2 linked regions of the Polyangium mundeleinium genome follow. The protein of the gene in region 2 binds, or shares a complex with, the protein of the main gene of each other region. Links are inferred from orthologs where the notes say so. Each region holds a gene or a part of one and is shown on either strand. Other genes may lie near its edges. The genes, in order: carA and carB.

The links.
Region 1: the proteins of carB (region 2) and carA are in contact, whole or in part, in a solved structure (PDB 1KEE), measured with the Escherichia coli proteins. The link is inferred for Polyangium mundeleinium from one-to-one orthologs.

What each region holds. Positions count from the first base shown.
Region 1 is NZ_JAQNDO010000001.1:9,442,355-9,452,811, forward strand. The notes cover bases 4,642-7,641. They hold carA (glutamine-hydrolyzing carbamoyl-phosphate synthase small subunit), read left to right. Parts: upstream 4,642-5,574; coding sequence 5,575-6,708; downstream 6,709-7,641. Other genes in these bases: POL67_RS37365 (dihydroorotase), read left to right, coding at 4,642-5,578; rimO (30S ribosomal protein S12 methylthiotransferase RimO), read left to right, coding at 6,867-7,641. Outside these bases: POL67_RS37350 (GldG family protein), read left to right, coding at 1-717; POL67_RS37355 (DUF4340 domain-containing protein), read left to right, coding at 714-2,981; POL67_RS37360 (S8 family serine peptidase), read left to right, coding at 3,194-4,072; more of POL67_RS37365, read left to right, coding at 4,244-4,641; more of rimO, read left to right, coding at 7,642-8,300; POL67_RS37380 (hypothetical protein), read left to right, coding at 8,400-8,780; POL67_RS37385 (sigma-54-dependent transcriptional regulator), read left to right, coding at 8,922-10,421. UniProt on the Escherichia coli protein: Small subunit of the glutamine-dependent carbamoyl phosphate synthetase (CPSase).
Region 2 is NZ_JAQNDO010000001.1:11,323,465-11,334,836, forward strand. What follows is about bases 7,352-11,266. They hold carB (carbamoyl-phosphate synthase large subunit), read right to left. Parts: upstream 10,921-11,266; coding sequence 7,552-10,920; downstream 7,352-7,551. Other genes in these bases: POL67_RS44665 (hypothetical protein), read left to right, coding at 7,352-7,512; POL67_RS44675 (ASKHA domain-containing protein), read right to left, coding at 10,978-11,266. In the rest of the region: alr (alanine racemase), read right to left, coding at 1-724; POL67_RS44645 (hypothetical protein), read right to left, coding at 897-1,403; POL67_RS44650 (GTP-binding protein), read right to left, coding at 1,933-2,523; POL67_RS44655 (roadblock/LC7 domain-containing protein), read right to left, coding at 2,535-3,017; POL67_RS44660 (DUF3857 domain-containing protein), read left to right, coding at 3,509-7,249; more of POL67_RS44665, read left to right, coding at 7,246-7,351; more of POL67_RS44675, read right to left, coding at 11,267-11,372. UniProt on the Escherichia coli protein: Large subunit of the glutamine-dependent carbamoyl phosphate synthetase (CPSase).

The sequences.
Region 1 (10,457 bases), 1.9 Mb from region 2 along the record:
CTCGATCTCGGCCTCGATCCCTTGCTCGATCGCTTCGGGATCGCGCTCTCGCGGGACTTCGTGTTCGAGACCGATCCACGCCTGCGCGCCGTGCGCGGCTACGGCGAGACGTTCCTGCCGATCGCCAAGCCGCATCCGATCACCGAGGGCCTGATTCGCGCGGAACAGCAGGGCCTCGGCGCCGTCATGACCGTGGCGAGCTCGCTCCAGAAGACGGGCAAGGGCGCCGCGGCGGTATCGCCGCTCCTGGAGACGAGCGACAACGCCTTCGGCATGATCGACTTCTTCACGTGGGCGAAAAACCCCTCGGATCCTGCGCCGAACGACGCGGATCACAAGGGCCCGCTCACGGTCTCGTTCGCCGCGGAGATGCCCAAACGTCCAGGCGCCGAGCGCGGCGCGCGGCTCGTGGCCATCGGCTCCGCGAGCCCGATGATGGGCGAGAACTGGCAGAGCGACGAACTGCGCGGCACGGCAATCTTCGTCGAGAGCGCGATCGCCTGGCTCGCCTCGGCCCCTACGCCCCTCGACATCCCGAACAAGCCCGCCTTCACCGCGGGCCTGCGCATGAGCGAGGACTCGCTCGCCTCGGTCTTCCGCTACGTCGTGGTGTTCATCCCGCTCGCGTCCGTGCTGACCGGCCTCGCCGTGCACCTCCGAAGGCGCGCGACGGAGCGGCGCGGGACGCGCAAGGAGAAGGAGCGAGCGCCCGAATGAGCTTCGCGAAGATCGCGAAGAAGCACGCGACCACGCTCGTCCTCTGCGCCCTCGCGATCGGCGCGGGCGCCTATGTGTTCGTCGTGGATCGCGGCTCGGTCACGACCGAGGAGGCCGCGCAACGAAAGAAAAACGTGGTCCTCGCGTGGAGGCCCGACGAGATCACCGAGGTCGTGATCGAGCAGGGCGCATCCTCCGCGAAGCTCACGCGCACGCCGCCCGACGCGCTCGGACAACGCTTCTGGGAGGTCACGATCGGGGGCGAACGTTTTCCCGCGGAGGCGCAGCTCGTCGATCAGCTCCTCGGCACGCTGGAGTTCGCCACGCACGAGCGGGTGCTCGCGCCGGACAGCGTGAATCGCGCGGCGAGCGGCCTCGACGCGCCACGCGCCCGCATCGTCGTGACCACGCCGGGGCGTACCACGGCACTCGCGATCGGAGGCCCCGCACAGGCCCCGGCCGGCGCCGCGATCGTCGAGGTCCACGAGGGCGATCGCGCCTCGTTCCAGGTGATCACGAAGGAGCTCGTCACGGCCCTCGCGATCGATCCGAGCTCGCTCCGATCCCGCGATCTCCTCCCCTACCCCACGGCCGACGTCACGCGCTTCCAGATCGAAGGCCCGAGCGGCCTGTTCGCGCTCGCGCGCCCCACGAACGGCGGCGACGCGCTCCTGCTCGACGTCCCCGCGAAGGATGCAGGTCGCCGCGCCGCCCGCGCTGCCACGGACGAGTTCGAAGGCACGCTCTCCCGCATGCGGGCCGAGGCCTTCCTCCCGGACGACGCCGCGCGCCGCGCGTCCACGCCCATCGCGACGCTCACGCTGACCCCCAAGGACACCACGAAGCCCAAGGGGACCCTCGTCCTCGGCGGAGCCTGTCCCGACAAGCCGGACCTCGTCGTCGCGCTGCAGACGGCCCCCGCGCGCGCCGCGGCCTGCGTATCGAAGAGCTTCCTCGACGCGCTCTCCAAGCCCGAGAGCACGTTCGTGGATCGCAACGCGTTCTTCGCGACGCTCGACGAGATCCACGAGGTCACGCTCACCGCCGGCGATCGCAGCATCGAGCTCGCGCGCAAGGGCACGGGCTTTCACGAGCGCGCCCCCGAGGATCGCGACATCGAGGGCGACACCGGCCGCCTCTTCCTCGAATCCCTCCTCGCCCTCCGCGCGAAGGATTTTCGTGCGCTCGATGATCGCGCCTCGCTTGGCCTCGATCCGCCGCAGGGCAAGGTCCGTCTCGTCTCGGTCCTGCCCTCGCGAAACCCTGACGGCGGCGACGACGATCGGATCGAAGAGCTGCTGGTCGGCAAACCCCAGGGCGACATCGTCCCCGTCCTGCGCGTCTCCGACAGCGCCATCCTCGCGATCCCCGCCGATCGAGCGCGCGTGCTCTTCCCGAGCAAGATCACCCTGCGCAACCCCACCGTGATCGACGCCCCGGAGACGAGCCTGCGCGCGATGCGCATCACCGAGGGCGATCGCGTGCAGCAGCTCGAACGCACGGCCGAGGGAAGCTTTGCGCTCAAAGAACCTCGCGACAAGAACCTCGCGGCCGATCTCGGCTTCGGGACGGAGCTCGCCTCGTCGCTGCTCCCCTTGCGCGTCGAGCGCTTCGTCGCCGAGCGTGACGACGGCTCCTTCGGCCTCGCGAACCCGCGCATCGTCATCGAGCTCGATCTCGCCGCAGCCAACGACGCGGGCGCGCACACCGTGCGCCTGCTCCTCGGCGCCCCCACGACGGGCGGCTCCTTCGCGCGCCTCGACGGCGATGACGCTGTCTTCGTGATCGACCCGAAGATCGAAGCCGCAGCCGGAAAATGGCTGCTCGACCGATCGATCTTCACCCTCGACGTGGCCGAGATCCAGAAGGTCACCCTCACCCCTTCGGATCGGCGCAAGCCGCCCCTCGTCCTCGATCGCGTGGGAGACGCGCTGCGCATCCACGGCGACGAGGCCGCGACCGCAAAAGCCGCGGCGATCCGCGACGCCCTCGCCGACCTCGTCCCCGAAGGCGCCGTCCGCGTCGGGCCACCTCGCAAAGAAGAGGGCCTCGATCCGCCCGCCGTCGTGATCAAGATCGAGCGCCGCGGCCTCGATCCGGATGCGCCGCCCGCCGTCGATCCCCAGCGCACGCTGCGGATCTCCCTCGGCGCCGGCGACGCGTTCCGTGGGACGAACGTCACCTACGCTCGCCGTGACGGGGTCGACGCGACCTACGCCATCGCGCAAGCCAAGACGCGCGTCTTCCTCGACGCCGCCCGCTGAGGACTCCGACGACGGCGCGATCTTCCGAAGAAGACGGAAATCCTTCGAAGTGCGTCGCAGCCGATGGAGATAGTCCGGAGCACTGTTCGGACGCCCGACCCCGCCGCGCCTCGCGAGAAAACGCGGCCTTCCTGCGCGAGCCTGGATCCCCGCGAACAAGAAAGCGCAAGGGTGGACCCCTGCGGAGAAAAGAAGGTAGACTCCGTCAGCCCATGTCCACCGACCCGCGATCCAACCTGGCCGGCCTCGCCGCGCTTCAGGCTGAAACCCTCGGAAGCCCCGACGTCTGCGTCGCCGTCCTCGATGGCCCGGTCGATCTCGCGCACCCGGCCTTCCGCGACGCGAACGTCACGGCCCTCGAGATGCCGGTGTCCAGCGACGAGGCGGCCGACCGCACGCACGGCACCCACGTCACGAGCCTCGTGTTCGGTCAGCTTGGCGGCCCCGCGCCGGGGATCGCTCCGAAGGCGAAGGGCATCGTCGTGCCCGTGCACAACTTCCGCCCCGAGACAACCGCGCCCGCCGGCAACCCGCCCGATCTCGCGCGCGGCATCCGCGACGCGATCGCCGCCGGCGCCCACGTCATCACGATGCACGGCGGCGCCCTCTCGCCGGACGCGGGCATGCTCGACGCGCTCGCGAAGGCGCTCGCCCGCGCTGCCGAGCGCAACGTGCTCGTCGTCGTGGCCGCCGAGGGCGACGGCAATGAGCACTTCCACGTGCCCACGGCCGCCTCCACGGTGCTCGCCGTCGCGGCCGAGGACGCCGAGGGCAAGCTGCTCGACTTCGGCATGTGGGGACCGACCTACCGCGACAGCGGCATCGTCGCGCCGGGCGAAGGCCTCATTGGTGCGGCTCCCGGCGGGGGAACCGTCGCGCAGAGCGGCGCGACCTTCGCCGCGGCCATGGTCGCGGGCATCGCAGCGCTGCTCCTGAGCGTCCAGCTCTCCCGCGGAAAGCAGCCCGATGCGCGCGCTGTCCGCTCCGCCCTGCTCCAGAGCGCAATGCCCCTCACGATGGCGCAGAGCGAGCGCGGCAAGGGCGTCCTCCGCGGCCGCCTCGACGTCGGCTCCGCCCTCAAGCTCATTTGACCTCCAAGGAATCGGCGCGCCGGCAAGGTTCGTCCCTCGCCGCGCTCTCCGATCTCCTCGCCAGACGAGCCGGCGCCGCCTTTGCCCGCGAGCGATGCGATCGCGCAAGCCCCGTGGGCAGGCTCGCCGCTTTGCGAGCCCCCTCCGCACAAAAATGCTAGAGGGCGGGCGATGCTCGGTCCCCAGAGAAAGGACGACCTGCTCGTCATCGCCTCCGTACGCGCGGTCGATCCAAGCGCGAACCTCGACGCGATCGTGGACGTCGTCATCGAGGGTGGAACCATCACGCGCATCGGCGCAGGCGCCGCGACGCCGGAGATCCTCGCCTCCGATCGAGCGCGCGTGCTCCGCGGCGAAGGGCTCCTGCTCGTCCCGGCCTTCGTGGATCTGCACGCCCACCTGCGCGAGCCGGGCCAGGAGTACAAGGAAGACATCGCGTCCGGCCTCGCTGCTGCGGCCGCGGGCGGCTTCGCGCACGTCTGCGTCATGCCGAACACGCGCCCCGTCAACGACACGCGCAGCATCACGGAGGCCATGATCGCGAGGGCGCGCTCGATCGAGGGCCCCGCGCTGCACCCGATCGGCGCGATCACCCTCGGCCAGAAGGGCGCCGAGCTCGTCGAGATGGCCGACCTCAAAGACGCGGGCGCCGTCGCCGTCTCCGACGACGGCCGCTGCGTCACGTCGAGCGCCGTCATGCGCCGCGCCCTCGAGTACGCCGCGAACTTCGACCTCCCCGTCATCCAGCACGCCGAGGATCACGCCCTCACCGAGGGCTCGCTCATGCACGAGGGCGCCATCTCCACGCGGCTCGGCCTGCGCGGCTGGCCCCGCGTCGCCGAGGACATCATCGTCGCCCGAGACGTGCTTCTCGCCGAGGTGACGGGCGCCAAGTACCACGTCGCCCACGTCTCCTCCCGCGGCGCCGTCCGCATCCTCCGCGAGGCCAAGGCCCGCGGCATCCGCGTCACCGCCGAGGTCACGCCGCACCACCTCACGCTCACGGACGCCTCGGTGATCGGCTACGACACGGCCTGCAAGGTGAACCCCCCGCTGCGCGAGCCCGAGGACGTCGCCGCGCTCTGCGAGGCCCTCGCCGACGGCACGATCGACTGCGTGGCCACCGACCACGCGCCGCACTCCTCGCTGGAGAAGGACTGTGAGTTCGCCGAGGCCTCGCCCGGCATGATCGGCCTCGAGCTCGTGGTGCCGCTGCTGCTCGCCCGCGTGCGCGAGGGCGCTCTCCCGCTCGCGCGCTTGATCGACGCGCTCACCGCCGCGCCGGCACGCATCGTGGGCATCGCCGCGCCGACGCTGCGCGCGGGCGCCCTCGCCGAGCTTTGCCTCGTGAACCCCGACAAGCGCTGGACCGTGGATCCGGCGCGCCTCCGGTCGAAGAGCAAGAACACTCCTTTCCTCGGCAAAGCCGTCACGGGCTCGGTCGAGCTCACCATGGCTGCGGGCCGCGTCGTGCATGACACGCTGGCCCAGGGAGAAGCACGATGAGCGGCGAGCGCGCGTATCTCTGCCTCGCAGATGGCACCACGTTCGAGGGCGTCGCCTGGGGCGCGCCCGGCATCGCCACGGGCGAGGTCGTCTTCACGACGGGCATGACCGGCTACCAAGAGGTCCTCACGGATCCCTCGTATTGCGGGCAGATCGTCACGATGACGGCCCCGCAGATTGGCAACACGGGCATCAACCGCGAGGACGACGAGAGCACCACCAGCGCGCCGCACGTCGCGGGCTTCCTCGTGCGTGACCTCTCCCCCGTCGCCGCGAACTTCCGCGCGAACGAGACGCTCGACGCCTACCTCGCGCGGCACGGCATCGTGGCCCTCACAGGCATCGACACGCGCCTGCTCACGCGCACGATCCGCGATCGTGGATCGCAAAACGGCGCGATCGGCAAGGCCTCACCGGAAGAGCTCATCCGCCGTGCCCGCGAGGCCCCCTCGATGGAAGGCCTCGACCTCGCGCAGCGCGTCACGCCCAAGGAGCCCTACGTCTGGACCGAGGGCTCGGGCGCCTTCGGCACCAAGATCCCCGGCGCGCACGGCGCGAACAAGCACGTCGTCTGCATGGACCTCGGCATCAAGCGCAACATCCTGCGCTCGCTCGTCGATGTCGGATGCCGCGTCACCGTCGTGCCTGCGAAGACAAGCGCCGCCGAGATCCTCGACCTCGCGCCCGACGGCATCTTCGTCTCGAACGGCCCCGGTGATCCGGCGGCCGTCTCCTACGCGATCGACACCGTGCGCGGGCTCGTCGGGAAAAAGCCGCTCTTCGGGATCTGCCTCGGCCACCAGATCCTCGCGCTCGCCATGGGTGGCCGCACGTACAAGCTCAAGTTCGGCCACCGCGGCATCAACCAGCCGGTCAAGGACCTCGACACCGGCCGCATCGAAATCACCACGCAGAACCACGGCTTTGCGGTTGATCTTGCCTCCCTCGAAGGCAAGGCGCGCACGACGCACGTGCACCTCAACGACGGCACGAGCGAGGGCCTCGACCTCCCCGGCCTCTCCGCCTTCTCGGTCCAGTACCACCCCGAGGCCGCCGCCGGCCCCCATGACGCGCTCTACCTCTTCCAGCGCTTCGTCAGCCGCATGGAGGAAGCCACCCGCTCCGCCTGAGCCTCGCGCCCTTCGACTCCGAGCCGCAGAGAGCGTTGGGCTTTCGGGGCGGGAGGAGGGAGGGCACTAGCACCCCGGGCCCGTCGGAAAAACATCGGGCCCCCGACGCTCTCTGCGGCTCTGTCGTGTCAAGCTCCGACCCCTCAGGATTGTTCCCCATGTCCGGCAAGAAGATTCATTTCGTCTCCCTCGGCTGCCCCAAAAACCGCGTCGACTCCGAGGTCATGCTCGGCGTCGCGCGGCGCGCCGGCTACGACCACGTCCCCGCCCCCGAGGACGCCGAGGTGATCGTCGTGAACACCTGCGGCTTCATCGGCGAGGCCAAGAAGGAGTCGATCGACGCGATCTTCGAGATGGCGAAGCTCAAGGACGAGGGGCACCTGCAGAAGCTCGTCGTCGCCGGCTGCCTCTCGCAGCGCCACCCCACCGAGATCGCCGACGAGATGCCCGAGGTCGATCACATCCTCGGATCGAGCGACATGCTCAAGCTCGAGCAGGTCCTCACGGGCAAGGCCGATCGCATGCTCGTCGGCAACCCCGCCGACTGGGTCGTCCGCGCCTCGGATCCGCGCACGATCTCCACGCCCGGCGGCAGCGCTTACGTGAAGATCGCCGAGGGCTGCAACCGCACCTGCTCCTTCTGCGTCATCCCGCAGCTCCGCGGCGGCCAGCGCTCGCGCCCTGTCGCGGACGTCGTCGCCGAGGTCGAGCAGCTCGTCGCTGCGGGCGTGCGCGAGGTGAACCTCGTCTCGCAAGACACCATCGCCTACGGCCGCGACCTACCTACCGACGCGCGCTCCACGCTCGCCGAGCTCGTGCGCCGCGTCGCGGACGTCCCGGGCCTGCACTGGGCGCGCCTCTTCTACCTCTACCCCGAGACGATCACCGACGAGCTCGTCGAGCTCATCGCGCAGCACCCGCGCGTCGTCCCCTACATCGACATGCCGCTCCAGCACGCGGCCGACGGCATGCTCCGCCGCATGCGCCGCGGCCACGGCGGCGAGCGCCTCCGCAAGCTCGTCACGCGCCTGCGCAACGACATCCCCGACCTCACCTTCCGCACCGCCTTCATCGTCGGCCACCCCGGCGAGACCGACGAGGAGTTCAAGGACCTCGTCGACTTCGTCACGTGGGCCGAGTTCGATCGGGTCGGCGTCTTCCGCTACTCCGACGAAGACTCGTCGCGCAGCGCCGAGATGCCCGACAAGGTGCCGGCGCGCGTCGCTTCGAACCGCTACCGCAAGCTCATGTCGCTCCAGCGGCGCATCGCCCACAAGAAGAACAGCGCGCTCATCGGCCGCGAGCTCGAGGTCCTCGTCGAGGGCACGAGCGACGAGCACGAGTTCGTCCAGATGGGCCGCCATCGTGGCCAGGCGCCCGACATCGACGGCCAGGTCTACCTCTCGGGCGGCGAGGCGCGTCCCGGCGAGATCCGCCGCGTGCGCATCACGCAGGCGAGCGATTACGACCTCGTCGGCGAGCTGCTCGACGAAGGCGCCGAGGACCACGCGCCCACCCTCACCGTCGACCTGCCGAAGAAGCGCATCAGCCTGCGCGTCCTGCAAACCGACGGGCGCACGATGGCAACGTAGTTGTCGCGGCCATCCACGACGCCGTACGCCTCGAACCGTTTTTCCTGGAGATCCCTCGATGATGCGCGGGGCACGTGTCGTGCACGGGGCGGCCGCGTGATGGGTCGCCGCTCCTTGCTCCGGTTCCTCGCTGCCGCCTTCCTCGCGGCGCTCCCGGGTTGCCTGAGCCCGACCCTCCCCCTCCCTCCGCCCGAGCCGCCCGACGCGATCTCGCCCCAGGCCGCTACGCCCGGCCTCTGGACCATCTCCGGCCCGTGCCTCGAAGGCGCGATCGTCATCGTCTTCAACGAGCGCACGGGGATGGGCGCCGTCGTCGAGGATCGCGACCGTGACGGCCGGTACGAGGTCGCGATCGAGGCCGAACTCTGCGACCTCGCCTGGGTCGCGCAGGACCTCGGCGAGGACGAGAGCGCGCGCACGACCTTCGTCATCCAGGACCGCACGCCGTCCGGCCCGGCCGATCCGTCCGCCTGCAAGTGACGGCACCCTGACCGTGGCGCGGCGCGTCTGCTCACGACGCGCTGCGGCCGAAGGCTGCGCCACGCGGTCCTCGGCGGACAACACCTGCGAGAACCTGCACGCCCGCGCGAGCTGCGTGATAATTTCAGCAGGATGGCCTCCATGCCGCTCAGTGTTCCGCCGACCCCGACGAAGATCCTCGTCATCGATGACGAACCTGCGCTCCGGCAGGTCCTCGAGATCGCCTTTCGGCGGCAGGGGATCGAGGTCGTGGCCGCGCCGGGCGTGCGGGCCGCGATGGAGGCCTTGCAGCAGAACCCGCAGCCCTTCCCGCTCGTGATCACGGACCTCGTCATGCCGGATGGATCGGGCATCGAGGTCCTCACGGCGGCGAAGCAGCGGTCGGCGGCGACGGAGGTCATCGTGATGACCGCGCATTCGAGCGTGGAGAACGCGCTCGATGCGATGAAGAAGGGCGCGTATGACTTCGTGGGCAAGCCCTTCTCGCCGGCCGAGGTCATCGCGCTTGCGCTGAAGGCCCTCGAGAAGAGCAGCATCCTCCTCGAGAACCAGCGCCTCCGCGCGCAGATCTCGCGCCTCGAGCCCGCGGAGAACGACATCTTCGCGAGCCCTGCGATGGGGCGCATCGCCGAGATCGTCGGCAAGATCGCGCCCACGCGCACCACGGTGCTCATCACGGGCGAGAGCGGCACGGGCAAGGAGCGCGTCGCGCGGGCGCTGCATGAGCGCAGCGATCGTGCGGGAAAGCCTTTCCTCGTGGTCAATTGCGGCGCCTTGCCCGAGGCGCTCATGGAAAGCGAGCTCTTCGGCCACGAGAAAGGCGCGTTCACGGGCGCGGGGACGCGCGCGCTCGGCCTCTTCCGCGAGGCGGACGGCGGCACGGTCCTGCTCGACGAGGTCGGCGAGCTGCCCGCCTCGCTCCAGGTGAAACTCCTCCGCGTCCTCCAGGAGCGCAAGGTACGGCCTGTCGGCGCGGCGGCCGAGATCCCGGTCGACGTGCGTGTCCTCGCCGCGACGAACCGCGACGTCGAGTCCGACGTCCGCGAGAACAAATTCCGGCAGGACCTTTATTATCGCCTCAACGTCATTCGAATCGAGCTGCCGCCTTTGCGGGATCGCCCGGGTGACGTGGCGCGGCTCGCCGAGCGATTCGTGCGCCGTTTCGCGAACGAGCTCGGCAAGGACGTCAGGGGACTGACGACCGACGCATTACGCGCGCTCGACGCGTACAAGTTCCCGGGCAACGTGCGCGAGCTCGAGAACATGATGGAGCGCGCGGTGGCGCTCGCGTCGGGGCCTGCGATCGGGCTCGGTGATTTGCCTGCGCCGGTGAGCGGCCTCTCGGCGAGCCCTGCGCCTTTTCTTTCGGAGCTCCCGCCGGAGGGATGTGTCCTCGAAGACGTGCTCGGCGAAGTCGAGCGGCGCCTCATTCTTCAGGCCCTCGAGCGGAGCGGCGGCGTGCGCAAGGCCGCGGCCAAATTGCTCGGCGTCACGTTTCGCTCGCTGCGTTACCGCCTCGCGAAGCATGGGCTCGACACAGACACGGCCGACGACGACGACGACGCGGACGGCTCGATCGTGCCCGCCCAGCCGACGGCGGGGGGGCGACGAGAATCGTCACCGCGCGAAGCCCGCCGGTGACAATTTTGGTCACCGTGCGACACGAACGGTCCACGC
Region 2 (11,372 bases):
GCGCGAGTCCGGGCACCGGCGACACACCGAAGAGCGCGACGCCCGGCCGCACCGCATCGAAGCGCGCTTCCGAGAGCCGCATCGCGCCCGCGCTGTTCGCCGCGTGCACGAAGCGCGGCGAGAACCCGCGCGCCCGCACGCGGCCTCGCGCCTCTGCGAACCGCGCGAGCTGCTCCATCGTCGGACCGAGATCGTCGCCATCCGCGCACGCGAGATGCGTCATCAGCCCATCGAGCTGCACCTCCGGCCGACCCTCGAACGCGTCGAGCACGTCGTCGAGCTCCGACATCGTCACGCCGAGCCGCCCCATGCCCGTGTCCACCTTCAGGTGCACGCGCACGGGCCGACCTTCGCTCTCGTACCGCGCGAGCGTCGCGATGCGCTCGATCTGCCCGGCGTCGTAGACGACCGGCACGAGATCCCGCGCGAGGATCTCCTCGAGCCCCTCGCGCCGCGGCCCGTAGTAGCCGCCCATCACCAGGATCGGCACGCGGATCCCCGCGTCCCGAAGCTCGATCGCCTCTTCGAGCAGCGCCACGCACAAGCCCGGCATCCCGGCGCGTTCGAGCGTACGCGCGACCGCCGCCGAGCCGTGCCCGTATGCATCGGCCTTGAGCACGCCCCAGATCGCCGGCGTCGTCTTGCCGTCGCCGAACATCTTCTCGAGGACGCGGTAGTTGTGCCGCAAGTGCGCGAGGTTCACCTCGGCGCGCGTCGGCCTCACGGCGTCCGCGGGTGCGGCCCTGCGCGGCTTCAACACCCGAATTGCACCCCGCCCCCCCTCATGGGGAGCCACCCCGTCCTCGTATGCGGGCAGCGACGTCATCTCGTTTGCCGATACCCATACGCCTAGCAAAACGTCAAGATTCCGAGTCTTTTTGCTTCTGCGCCCGTGCTCAGAAGCACTTGCGCATGCAGCGCTTGTACTGCCCCGTGCATCCGCGCTCGCACGTCGCCGTCGTGCAGCCCGCCTTGCACTCGTTCCACGTCGCTTCGCATGCCGCCGCGCAGGTGGATCCGGGCGGCACCAACGACGCGTCCGCCGCTGCATCCGTGGATGCGTCCGCCGCGGGCCCCGACGTCCCTGCGTCCACCACGAGCATCATCGGCGGCGGCGCGAGCGCCGTCGTTGGCTCTGGCACTGCGGACGCCACGCGCGGCTCGTCCGTGCCGAGGTCCGACTCTTCGTAGTCGCTCGCGCCGCTGAGCTGCTTCATGCGCAGCTTCGCGTACTCGACGCGATCACGCGTCTGTCCGAACGTGTAGAACTTCGTCCACTCTTCCCAGCACGCCTTCCGGATCGTGGGCTTGACGTGCTTCTCCATGTCGAGCGCCATGCAGTGCTCGAAGCGCACATCGCCCTCGTACACGGCGTTGATGCTCGCGCCGCACGAGGCCGTCACGAGCGCCACCACTCCGGCTACACCGAGACGCACCCGCGTGATCGCCCTGGGCAGAGCCCTGCGGGGACGTGACGGCGTGGGCGATCTCGGCATCGATGGCGAGTCTACCGCGAAGGCCATCTTTCGCAGACGACCTCGACCTTGCGTGAAAACTTCGCGATCTCGTTTGAACTTCGACCGAACATGGCCTACCTTCCCGCCCTCCCTACAGGAGCGGCCGTCCATCGCGCCGCGCAAGACGAGGAAGTCGGCTCATGTTCCTGATGCTCTCGAAGGGTCCTCGGAAGACCAACCGCAGCAAGTCGAAGCGCCACCGCGCGAAGTTGAAGGCGAAGAACAAGGGTCGCCGCAACCGGATCTACCAGCGCGGGTAAGCCCCCCGGGCTCAGCCCAAACGCCAACGGCCGAAGACGTCTCCACGAGAGACCTTCGGCCGTTCGGCATTTTGTCGACTGGATGAAAGACGACCGCCCCGGCACCTCGCGCATGCGAGACACCGAGGCGGTGCGTGGGGTCGTGAGACGACGGTTTAGGGGCCGCCCTTGCGCAGCTCGGTGAGAACGAGCTTTGCGACGGCCTTCAGCGTGTCGAACACGCCGACGCCGGTACGCGCGACGCCCTCGTAATCAGGGACGTTCATCGGGTTGAGCTTCTGGCGAAGCTCTTCGACGGTGGCGACCTCGGGCAGGTCGCGCTTGTTGTACTGGATGACGTACGGGATCTTCTCGAGCTTGTAGCCCTGCTCGTCGAGGTTCGTCTTGAGGTTCTCGACGGACTCCTCGTTCGCTTCCATGCGCTCGACCTGCGAGTCGGCCACGAACACGACGCCGTCGACGCCCTTCAAGATGAGCTTGCGGCTCGCGTCGTAGAAGACCTGACCGGGCACCGTGTAGAGGTGGAACCGCGTCTTGAAGCCGCGAATTTCGCCGAGCGCAAGCGGCAGAAAGTCGAAGAAGAGCGTGCGATCCGTCTCGGTCGCCAGCGAGATCATCTTCCCCTTCGCGTCGGGGTTCGTGCGCTCGTAGATGTACTGCAAGTTCGTCGTCTTCCCGCACAAACCCGGGCCGTAATAGACGATCTTGCAGTTGATCTCGCGCGCCATGTAGTTGATGAAGCTCATCGCGCGCGCTCCTAGTCGTTGAAGAGGTTGTCGATGTCTTCGTCGGTGATCTCGGCGAACGGAGAGTCGGCGCCGGGATCCGCGACCTTCTTCAAGAGCGCCTCGAAGATGTTGTTCAGCTCCTCGCTCGCCCGGCGGACGCGCAAACGCACGAGGCCCAGGCTGGACTTGGAGTCGAAGATCACCACGAGGATGACGCGGTTGCCGACGAGCTGGATGTGGATGTTCGCCTTCTCGCCCTCGTGGAACTGAGTCGCGAACTCGTTCTCCTTGAGGAGCTTCGCCATCCCGCCGGTGGCCGCGATGTTGCCGGCCGTCAGCGACGCGAGCGACGTGGTGTCGAGATTGTCCACGTCGCCGCTCGCAGCGATCAGCTGCCCGTTCTTGTCAACGATGAAAACGACCTTCGCATTGGCGTCCTTGACGAGGCGATCCACGACATTCTGGATCTGATTGAACTCCTCCTCGTACATCACCATCTGAGGATTGACCATCGTTCCTCCGCCAGCGCTTCCGCGATGGGGTCTTCGTCTCGTTGCCTAGAGTGCTTTCGTTCCGCCGGATCCGCCGGAGGGCCCCGTCCCCGAAATGACGGCGCGGGAGAGCCACCCTCGCGCACCCGCTCGAGCTCTTCGCACGGGCGCACATTCGACGCGTGCAGCGATGGTTCTATCCGAAGCAGGCGTCGCGGAGCAAGGTGGCCTTTCGGAACGAACGCGCAGATTCCTGCCCGACCCCTCCACGAGCGCCAAACCCGGAGCGCCTCCGCACCATGGCCCCCCGCGAGGATCGCGAACGCTGGTAATGTGGATGACCACCCCATCCCACGCACCTCAAGCGTTTCCCGCGACAACTCACAAAAAAGCCGCAAAAAAGCCGCCTGCCACACAGCGCGACGCACCCGCGTCCGCACGGTCGTGAAGCTCGCCGGAGCGGGCCGCGTCCTCCCCTTGACCAGCCGGTCATGGCACGGGATAGCCCGACGATGGCTCGGAAACGTGGTGCTCTCCTGGATCGCGCGACACGCGCGAAGGCACGGTTCGCCCTCGCGTTGACTTTCGCCTGCTGCGCGATCGCCCCGACGCACCCGGCGAGCGCAGAGGGCGGGACGATCCACCCCGACGTGCTCGAAGCGAGCGCCGCGATCGCCTCCGCGAAGGGCCCCGCCGCCTACACGGCGCTGCGTGATCTCTGGCGAACGTGGGATCGCGCGGATCCGACGCACGTCGAGGAAGCGATCGTCGCGGCGACGGAGAACAAGGCGCTCCCCGCGCCCGTGCGTGTCTACGCGGAGCTGCTCGGCGCCTACGCCAGGCGACGCCGCGGCGACCTCGAAGGCGCGCTCGCGCGCATCGAAAAGCTCGGGTTCGTCGGCCGATACATGACGGTCGGCCCCTTCGACAACGACAACAAGACGGGCTTCGCGCTCGACTACCAGCCCGAGGCCGAGCTCACCGAGGCCATCCCCGCGGGCCGCGCGTACGAAGGAAAGGAGCGCGCCGTGCGCTGGCGCGTGCCGCCGACGATGTCGTCGTACGGGTGGTTCGACTTCGGCGACATCCTGCGCCCGCGCGAGTCGGTCTGCGGCTACGCGACGACGTTCGTCCGCGCGCGCCCCGGCACGAAGGCGCGCAAGGCGACGCTGTGGATGGGCTCCGCGGGCGCGTTCAAGCTCTACTACGACGGCGAGAAGATCCTCGAAGACGGGGCCTATCGCGACCTCGACATTGACAGGCTCGCGACCACCGTGACGCTGCGCCCGACGTTCAGCCGCATCACGGTGAAGGTCTGCGGCGACGAGGAAGCGCCGAAGTTCGCGCTGCGCATCGGCGACGAGACCGGCAAGCCCGACCTCGACGTCGAGGTGCGCGCAGACCTCGAAGCGAGCACCGAGGCCGCCGCCGCGATGAAGGAGCGCGCGAAGACGAAGGAGCCGAAGGAGCAAGGCCGCGGTGTCGTCGGGCCCGTGCAGGCGTTCGAAGCGCTCACGTCCGGCAAGAGCCCCGCGCCCGCCGCGCTGGAGCAGTACGCGCGGTACCTCGCGATCACCGGCGGCGACCCGAAGGCCGAGCACAAGGCGCGAGACCTCGCGCGCCGCGCCGCCGAGGCCGAGCCGACGGTGCCGCGACTGCTGCTCGCCGGCGAGCTCGCCGAAGATCGAAATCAGCGGCGCGCGTGGGTCGAACGCGCGAGCACGCTCGCGAAGACGAACGAGGAGAAGCTCGACGTCCTGCTCTCCGAGGCGCACCTCGCGCGCACGGGAGCGAACTGGCGCGACGCGGTGCCGATCTACGAGCGCATCCTCGCGCTCGACCCGGACAACCTCGGCGGCACGCTCGGCCTGGTCGAGCTCTCCATCGAGGCGGGCCTCAAGCGCACCGCGCTCGGCATGCTCGAGAAGGCGGTGCAGAAGAACCCGCGTTGCGTCTCGCTCCTCTCCGCGCTCGCCGCGCAACTTCGCTCGCTCGGTCGCGACACCGAGGCCGAGGAGGTCGAGGCGCGCTACGCCGCACTGCGCTTCGACGATGCCGAATTCCTGAGCCAGAAGGTAGAGCTCGCCGTGGCGCGCCGTGATGCCGCAGGCGCGGAGCGATGGCTGAACCGCTTCCTCGGCGTCGACGCGGGCTCGGCGTGGGCGCGAGGTCTCGCGGCGCGCACGTACCGCGCCCTCGGCCAGAAGGACCGCGCGCTCGCGACGTATCAGCAAGCGCTCGCAATGGCGCCCGAGGACGTGCAGACGCTACGCGCGCTCTCCGACCTCTACGGAGAGGAAGGGGATCGCGACAAGCAGCTCGACCTCTTGCGGCAGATCCTCACGATCGTCCCGCAGGCGAAGGAGGTGCGCGAGTACGTCGAGCACATCGAGCCGAAGGCGCCGCGCGCGGACGAGGCGTACGCGTGGGCGCCCGAGAAGTTCCTTCCGATGCGGAAGGAGCCCGCGCAGGGCTACCCGATGCGCTTCATGCGCAACGTCACGGTGACGACGGTCTACCCGAACGGCCTCGCGAGCCGCTTCCACCAGGTCGTCTTCCAGCCGCTCACCGACGAGAGCGCCGCGTCCGCGCGCCAGTACGACTTCGCTTACGAGGCCGACCGCCAGACCGTTGATCTGCGCGCCGCCCGCGTCTACCGCGCGAACGGCAAGATCGATGAGGCGATCGAGAGCGGCGAGGGTGCCGCCGACAACCCCGCCATCTCGATGTACACGTCGCAGCGCGCGTTCGTCGTCCTCTTCCCGCGCCTCAACGCGGGCGACGTCGTCGAACTGCGCTACCGCGTGGAGGACGTCGCGCCGCGCAACGAGAAGTCCGACTACTTCGGCGAGATCCAGTACCTCCAGAACGACCACCCCATCGCGAGCAGCGAGTACGTCCTCATCACGCCGAAGGCGCGCCGCTTCTTCATTCGCACCGACCGTCTCCCCGGGCTCGTCGAGGACGTGAAGGAGGAGGGCGACAAGCGCATCTACCGCTTCACGGGGACAAACGTCCCGGCGCTCGCGCCCGAGCCCAACATGCCGCCCTGGTCCGAGGTGCTCGGCACGGTGCACGTCTCCACGTTCGACACGTGGGACGCGGTGGGCGCGTGGTACTGGGGCCTCGCGCGAGAGCAGTTCGACGTCGACGACGAGGTGCGCAAGCGCGCCCGCGAGCTCACGAAGGGCCTGACCGACGACGCTGCGAAGGTGAAGGCCATCTACAAGTTCGCCACGCAGACGCGCTACGTCGCGCTCGAGTTTGGCATCGAAGGCATCCGGCCGCGTCGCGCGGCGCAGACGCTCGCGCGCGGCTGGGGCGACTGCAAGGACAAGGCGACCTTGATCGTCACGATGCTGCGCGAGCTCGGCATCAACTCGACGATCGTCCTGCTCCGCACGCGCATGCGCGGCGACATCGCCCCCGAGCCCGCGAGCCTCGCGCCCTTCGATCACGCGATCGTCTACGTGCCGTCGATGGACCTCTACCTCGACGGCACGGCCGAGCACACGGGCTCGATGGAGCTGCCCGTGATGGATCGCGCGGCGATCGGCCTGCTCGTCAACGAGGGCAAACCCAAGCTCGTGCGGCTGCCGCAGCCGCCGCCGGAGCAGTCGCTCACGCGCCGCCACGTCGAGGTGACGCTCGCGGACGGCGGCGCGGCGCAGCTCGTGTCGGACGTGCAGGTGACCGGCGCGTACGCGCCCGACTGGCGCAGGCGGTACCTCGCCGAGGGCACACGCCACGAGCGCGCGTCGCAAGACCTCGCCTCGGACTTCGGTCCGATCGAGCTCGAAAAGGGCCGCGCGGGCGTGGAGACGGGCGATCTCGACGACGTCGAGCAGGCCGTGAAGATCCGTGCCCGCGGCAAGGCCACGAGCTTCGCGCGGCGCGAGGGCGATGCGCTCAGCGTGCCCGCCAGCATCACGCCGCGCCTCGTCGCCGAGCTTGCGCCTTCGTCGAAGCGCACGCTCGACGTCACGCTTACGGCGCTCACGAGCCGTGAAGAGGAGTGGGTCATCAAGGTGCCCGCGGGCATGAAGGTCCGCGCGGCGCCCACGGCGCAGAAGCTCGACACGCCCTTCGGCGCGTTCCACGTCACGGTGGAGCAAGCGCCGGGCAAGGTCACCGTGCGGACGGGCCTGTCCTTCAAGAAGGCGCGCGTCACGCCGGCCGAGTACGAGGCGTTCCGCTCCTTCTGCGAGGCCGTCGATCGCGCCTTCGGCCAGCGCATCGTGGTGGGGAAGTGACCGAGCGCGCGAGCACGCCGGAGGGGCCGCCGAAGCTGCCCGAAGGCGTGCTCGCGGTGCGCCTCGGCCCGGGCGCGAACTGCTCGTCCGCGGGCAGCGCCATCGACATCCTCTTCTACGGGAGCGTCGTCGTCGGCGCGCTTGCGGTGGCCCTCACGGCCGCGCTGACGCCGCGCGAGCGCCGCGAATCGTCGGACGAGACCCACGACGGCGGCGCGAACGACACGAACAAGAACGACACGAACGATCCGAACGGCACGTAGGCCGCCGGCGCATCGAACACCGGCGGCCCTCGTTGCCTCTCAGGACGACGGGTTCCACTCCTGGAGCGAGCGGACCCGGTACGAAGCACGCGCGTCGTGCGCGCTCGCCTCCAGGACGTCGACCGCGGCCATCGCGGCCGCCATCGTCGTGAAGTACGGAACGTTGGCGAGCAAAGCATTCCGCCGGATCGGGTAGCTGTCGCGGATCGACCGCGCGCCAACCGTGGTGTTCACGACGAGCGCGACCTCGCCTGCCTTCATCGCGTCGACGACGTGTGGCGAGCCCTCGTTCACCTTGTTGATGGGCGTCGCGGGGATACGCGCGCGGGCGAGCGCCTGCGCCGTCCCGCTCGTCGCGAGGATCGTGAAGCCGAGCGCGCGCAGCCGCCGCGCGATGACACACGCCGCGGGTTTGTCGTCGTTCTTCACCGAGATGAACGCGCACCCCGTGTTCGGGAGCTGCATGCCCGAGGCTCGCAGCGCTTTGCCGAACGCGTGCGCGAACGTCGGCGCGATGCCCATCACCTCGCCCGTCGATCGCATCTCCGGACCGAGCTGCGTATCGACGCCCGGGAACTTCGCGAACGGGAAGACGGACTCCTTCACGGCCACGTGTTGCGGCATGACCCCGTCCGTGATGCCGAGCTCTGCGAGCGTCTTGCCCGCCATCACCTGCGCCGCGATCTTCGCGAGCGGCCGGCCCGTCGCCTTCGACACGAAGGGCACGGTGCGCGACGCACGCGGGTTCACCTCGAGGACGAAGATCGCACCGCCCTTCACCGCGAACTGTATGTTCATGAGGCCGATGACGCCGAGCTCCAGCGCGAGCTGCCGCGTCTGCTCGATCGACGCCACCACCTCGAGCGGCAGCGAATGCGGCGGTAACACACACGACGAGTCGCCCGAGTGGATCCCGGCCTCCTCGATGTGCTGCATCACGCCGCCGATCACGACCTCGCGACCGTCGCCGAGCGCGTCGACGTCCACCTCGATCGCGTCCTCCAAGAACTCGTCCACGAGGATCGTGTGCGTGCCGGCCTCGCGCGCGGCCTCGACCGCCGCGTGGATGTACGCCTCGAGCTCCTTCTCCTCGTGGCAGATCATCATCGCCCGCCCGCCGAGCACGTACGAAGGTCGCACGAGCACGGGGTAGCCGATCGATCGCGCCGCCCCGATCGCCTCCTCGACGCTCGACGCAACCGCCGCGCGCGGACGCTTGAGGCCGAGCTTCGTGAGCAGCGCGTCGAAGCGACCTCGATCCTCGGCGCGATCGATCGCGTCCGCGGGCGTGCCGAGGATCGGGATGCCGGCGCGCGCGAGCGGCACCGAGAGCTTCAGCGGCGTCTGCCCGCCGTACTGCACCACGACACCGACGAGCTCACCGTCCTTGCGCTCCTCGTCGCAGATCGAGAGCACGTCCTCGAACGTCAGCGGCTCGAAGTAGAGCCGGTCGGACGTGTCGTAGTCAGTCGAGACCGTCTCCGGGTTGCAGTTGACCATGATGGTCTCGAACCCGAGGTCCCGCAGCGCGAACGCTGCATGCACGCAGCAGTAGTCGAACTCGATCCCCTGCCCGATCCGGTTCGGCCCGCCGCCCAGGATGACCACCTTGCGACGTCCGCTCGGCGCGGCCTCGCTCTCGCGCTCGTACGTCGAGTAGAGGTACGGCGTCTTCGCCACGAACTCCGCCGCGCACGTGTCCACGCGGCCGAACACTGCGCGCACGCCGAGCGTCATCCGTAGCGCGCGCACCTCGTCCTCCGTCCGCCCGACGAGCCGCGCAATCGCCCGATCCGAGAAGCCGAGCCGCTTCGCATCACGCAGCGTGCCCTCGTCGAGCGTGCCCTTCTCCTTCGCGACCTCCGCGAGCGTCCGCTCGAACCGCACGATCCGATCGATCTGCGACAGGAACCAGCGATCGATGCGCGTCGCCTCGTACAGCGCCTCCAGCGGGATCCCGAGCCGCACTGCGTCCGCCACGTAGAAGAGGCGATCCGCGACGGGCACGCCGACGATCTTCTCCAGCGCCGCGACCAGATCCTCGTGGCTCGCCGGCGGCATCTCCACGGGCACCGACGGCTCGCGCGGCGCGTCCATCAACATGTCGCGCGCTTGGTTCGGGTCACTGCCGAGCTGCCGGTAGTCGACCTTGCCGAGCAGCGACTCCAGGCCATCACGCCCGATCTCCAGCGAGCGCGCCGCCTTCTGCAACGCCTCGGCGAACGTGCGCCCGATCGACATCACCTCGCCGACGCTCTTCATCTGCGGCCCCAGCCGCCGATCCGCACCGGGGAATTTTTCGAAGGCGAAGCGCGGCCACTTCACGACCACGTAGTCGATCGTCGGCTCGAACGCCGCGCTCGTGCCCGTGATGTCGTTCGTCAGCTCGTCGAGCCGGTAGCCCACCGCGAGCTTCGCCGCGATCTTCGCGATCGGATACCCCGTCGCCTTCGAGGCGAGCGCGCTCGACCGCGACACGCGCGGGTTCATCTCGATCACCACGAACCGACCGTCCTCGGGGTTCACCGCGAACTGGACGTTCGATCCGCCCGTCTCCACCCCGATCTCCGTCATCACCGCGCGCGCCGCGTTCCGGAGCCGCTGGTACTCGCGATCGGTCAGCGTCATCGAGGGCGCGCACGTGATCGAGTCGCCCGTGTGCACACCCATCGGATCGATGTTCTCGATCGAGCAGATCACGATGAAGTTGTCCGCCTTGTCGCGGATCACTTCGAGCTCGAACTCTTTCCAGCCGAGCACGCTCTCCTCGATCAGCGTCTCGTGCGTCGGCGACTGCTCGATCGCCCAGCGCACCTTCGCATCGAGCTCCTCCGGCCGGAACGCGATCCCGCCGCCCGTGCCCCCGAGCGTGAAGCTCGGCCGCACGATCACCGGATACCCGAGCGGCGCGCCCCAAGGCCCCGACGTCTCGGCCAGCGCGCGCGCCTCCTCCACGCTCTTCACATGCCCCGACCGCGGACACGTGAGCCCGATGCGCTCCATCGCCGCCTTGAACAGCGCGCGATCCTCGGCCTTGCGGATCGCCGCGGGGCTCGCGCCGATGAGCTCGATCCCGAGCCGCGCGAGCACCCCTTCCGCGTCGAGCGCGAGCGCCAGGTTCAAGGCCGTTTGACCACCAAGCGTCGGCAGGATCGCATCGGGCCGCTCGTGTTCGAGGATCGCCGTCAACGTCGGTACGTCGAGCGGCTCCACGTACGTTCGGTACGCGAGCTCTGGGTCCGTCATGATCGTCGCCGGGTTCGAATTGACGAGGATGACCTCGTACCCCTCGGCCGCGAGCGCCTTCGCGCCCTGCGTTCCCGAGTAGTCGAACTCGCACGCTTGTCCGATGATGATGGGACCAGAGCCGATCAGCAGGATCTTTCTCAGATCGTCACGGCGCGGCATCGGGCGGGCGAGTTAGCACCGGAACGCGGCACCGTCGATGTGTGCGCGAACGGTCGCTCAGAAATCGAGGCTCGCCACGAAGACATCCTGGAAATCGTCGCGGGTGGCGAGCTCCACGTGCCGGACCCGCGAGCGGACATCCGCGAGCCTCGCCCGCGCCGCCTCGGAATCTCGTGCGAACACCGTCGCTCCTTCGAGCGAAGCGTTGCCCACCGCGACGACCGCTGACGGATCCACCTCCGGCAGCATCCCGAGCCGGATCGCCACGTCGTGCCGGAGATGCGTCCCGAACGCGCCTGCCACCGCCACCCGCGCGAGATCCTTGTCCCGGATGCCCGCCGTCATGCAGAGCAGCTTCGTCGCGGCCCGCAGCGCGCCCTTCGCGAGCTGCAGCTCGCGGATGTCCATCTGCAGGAGATCCACGCCCCGCGCGAGCGTAATCCGATCCGCGC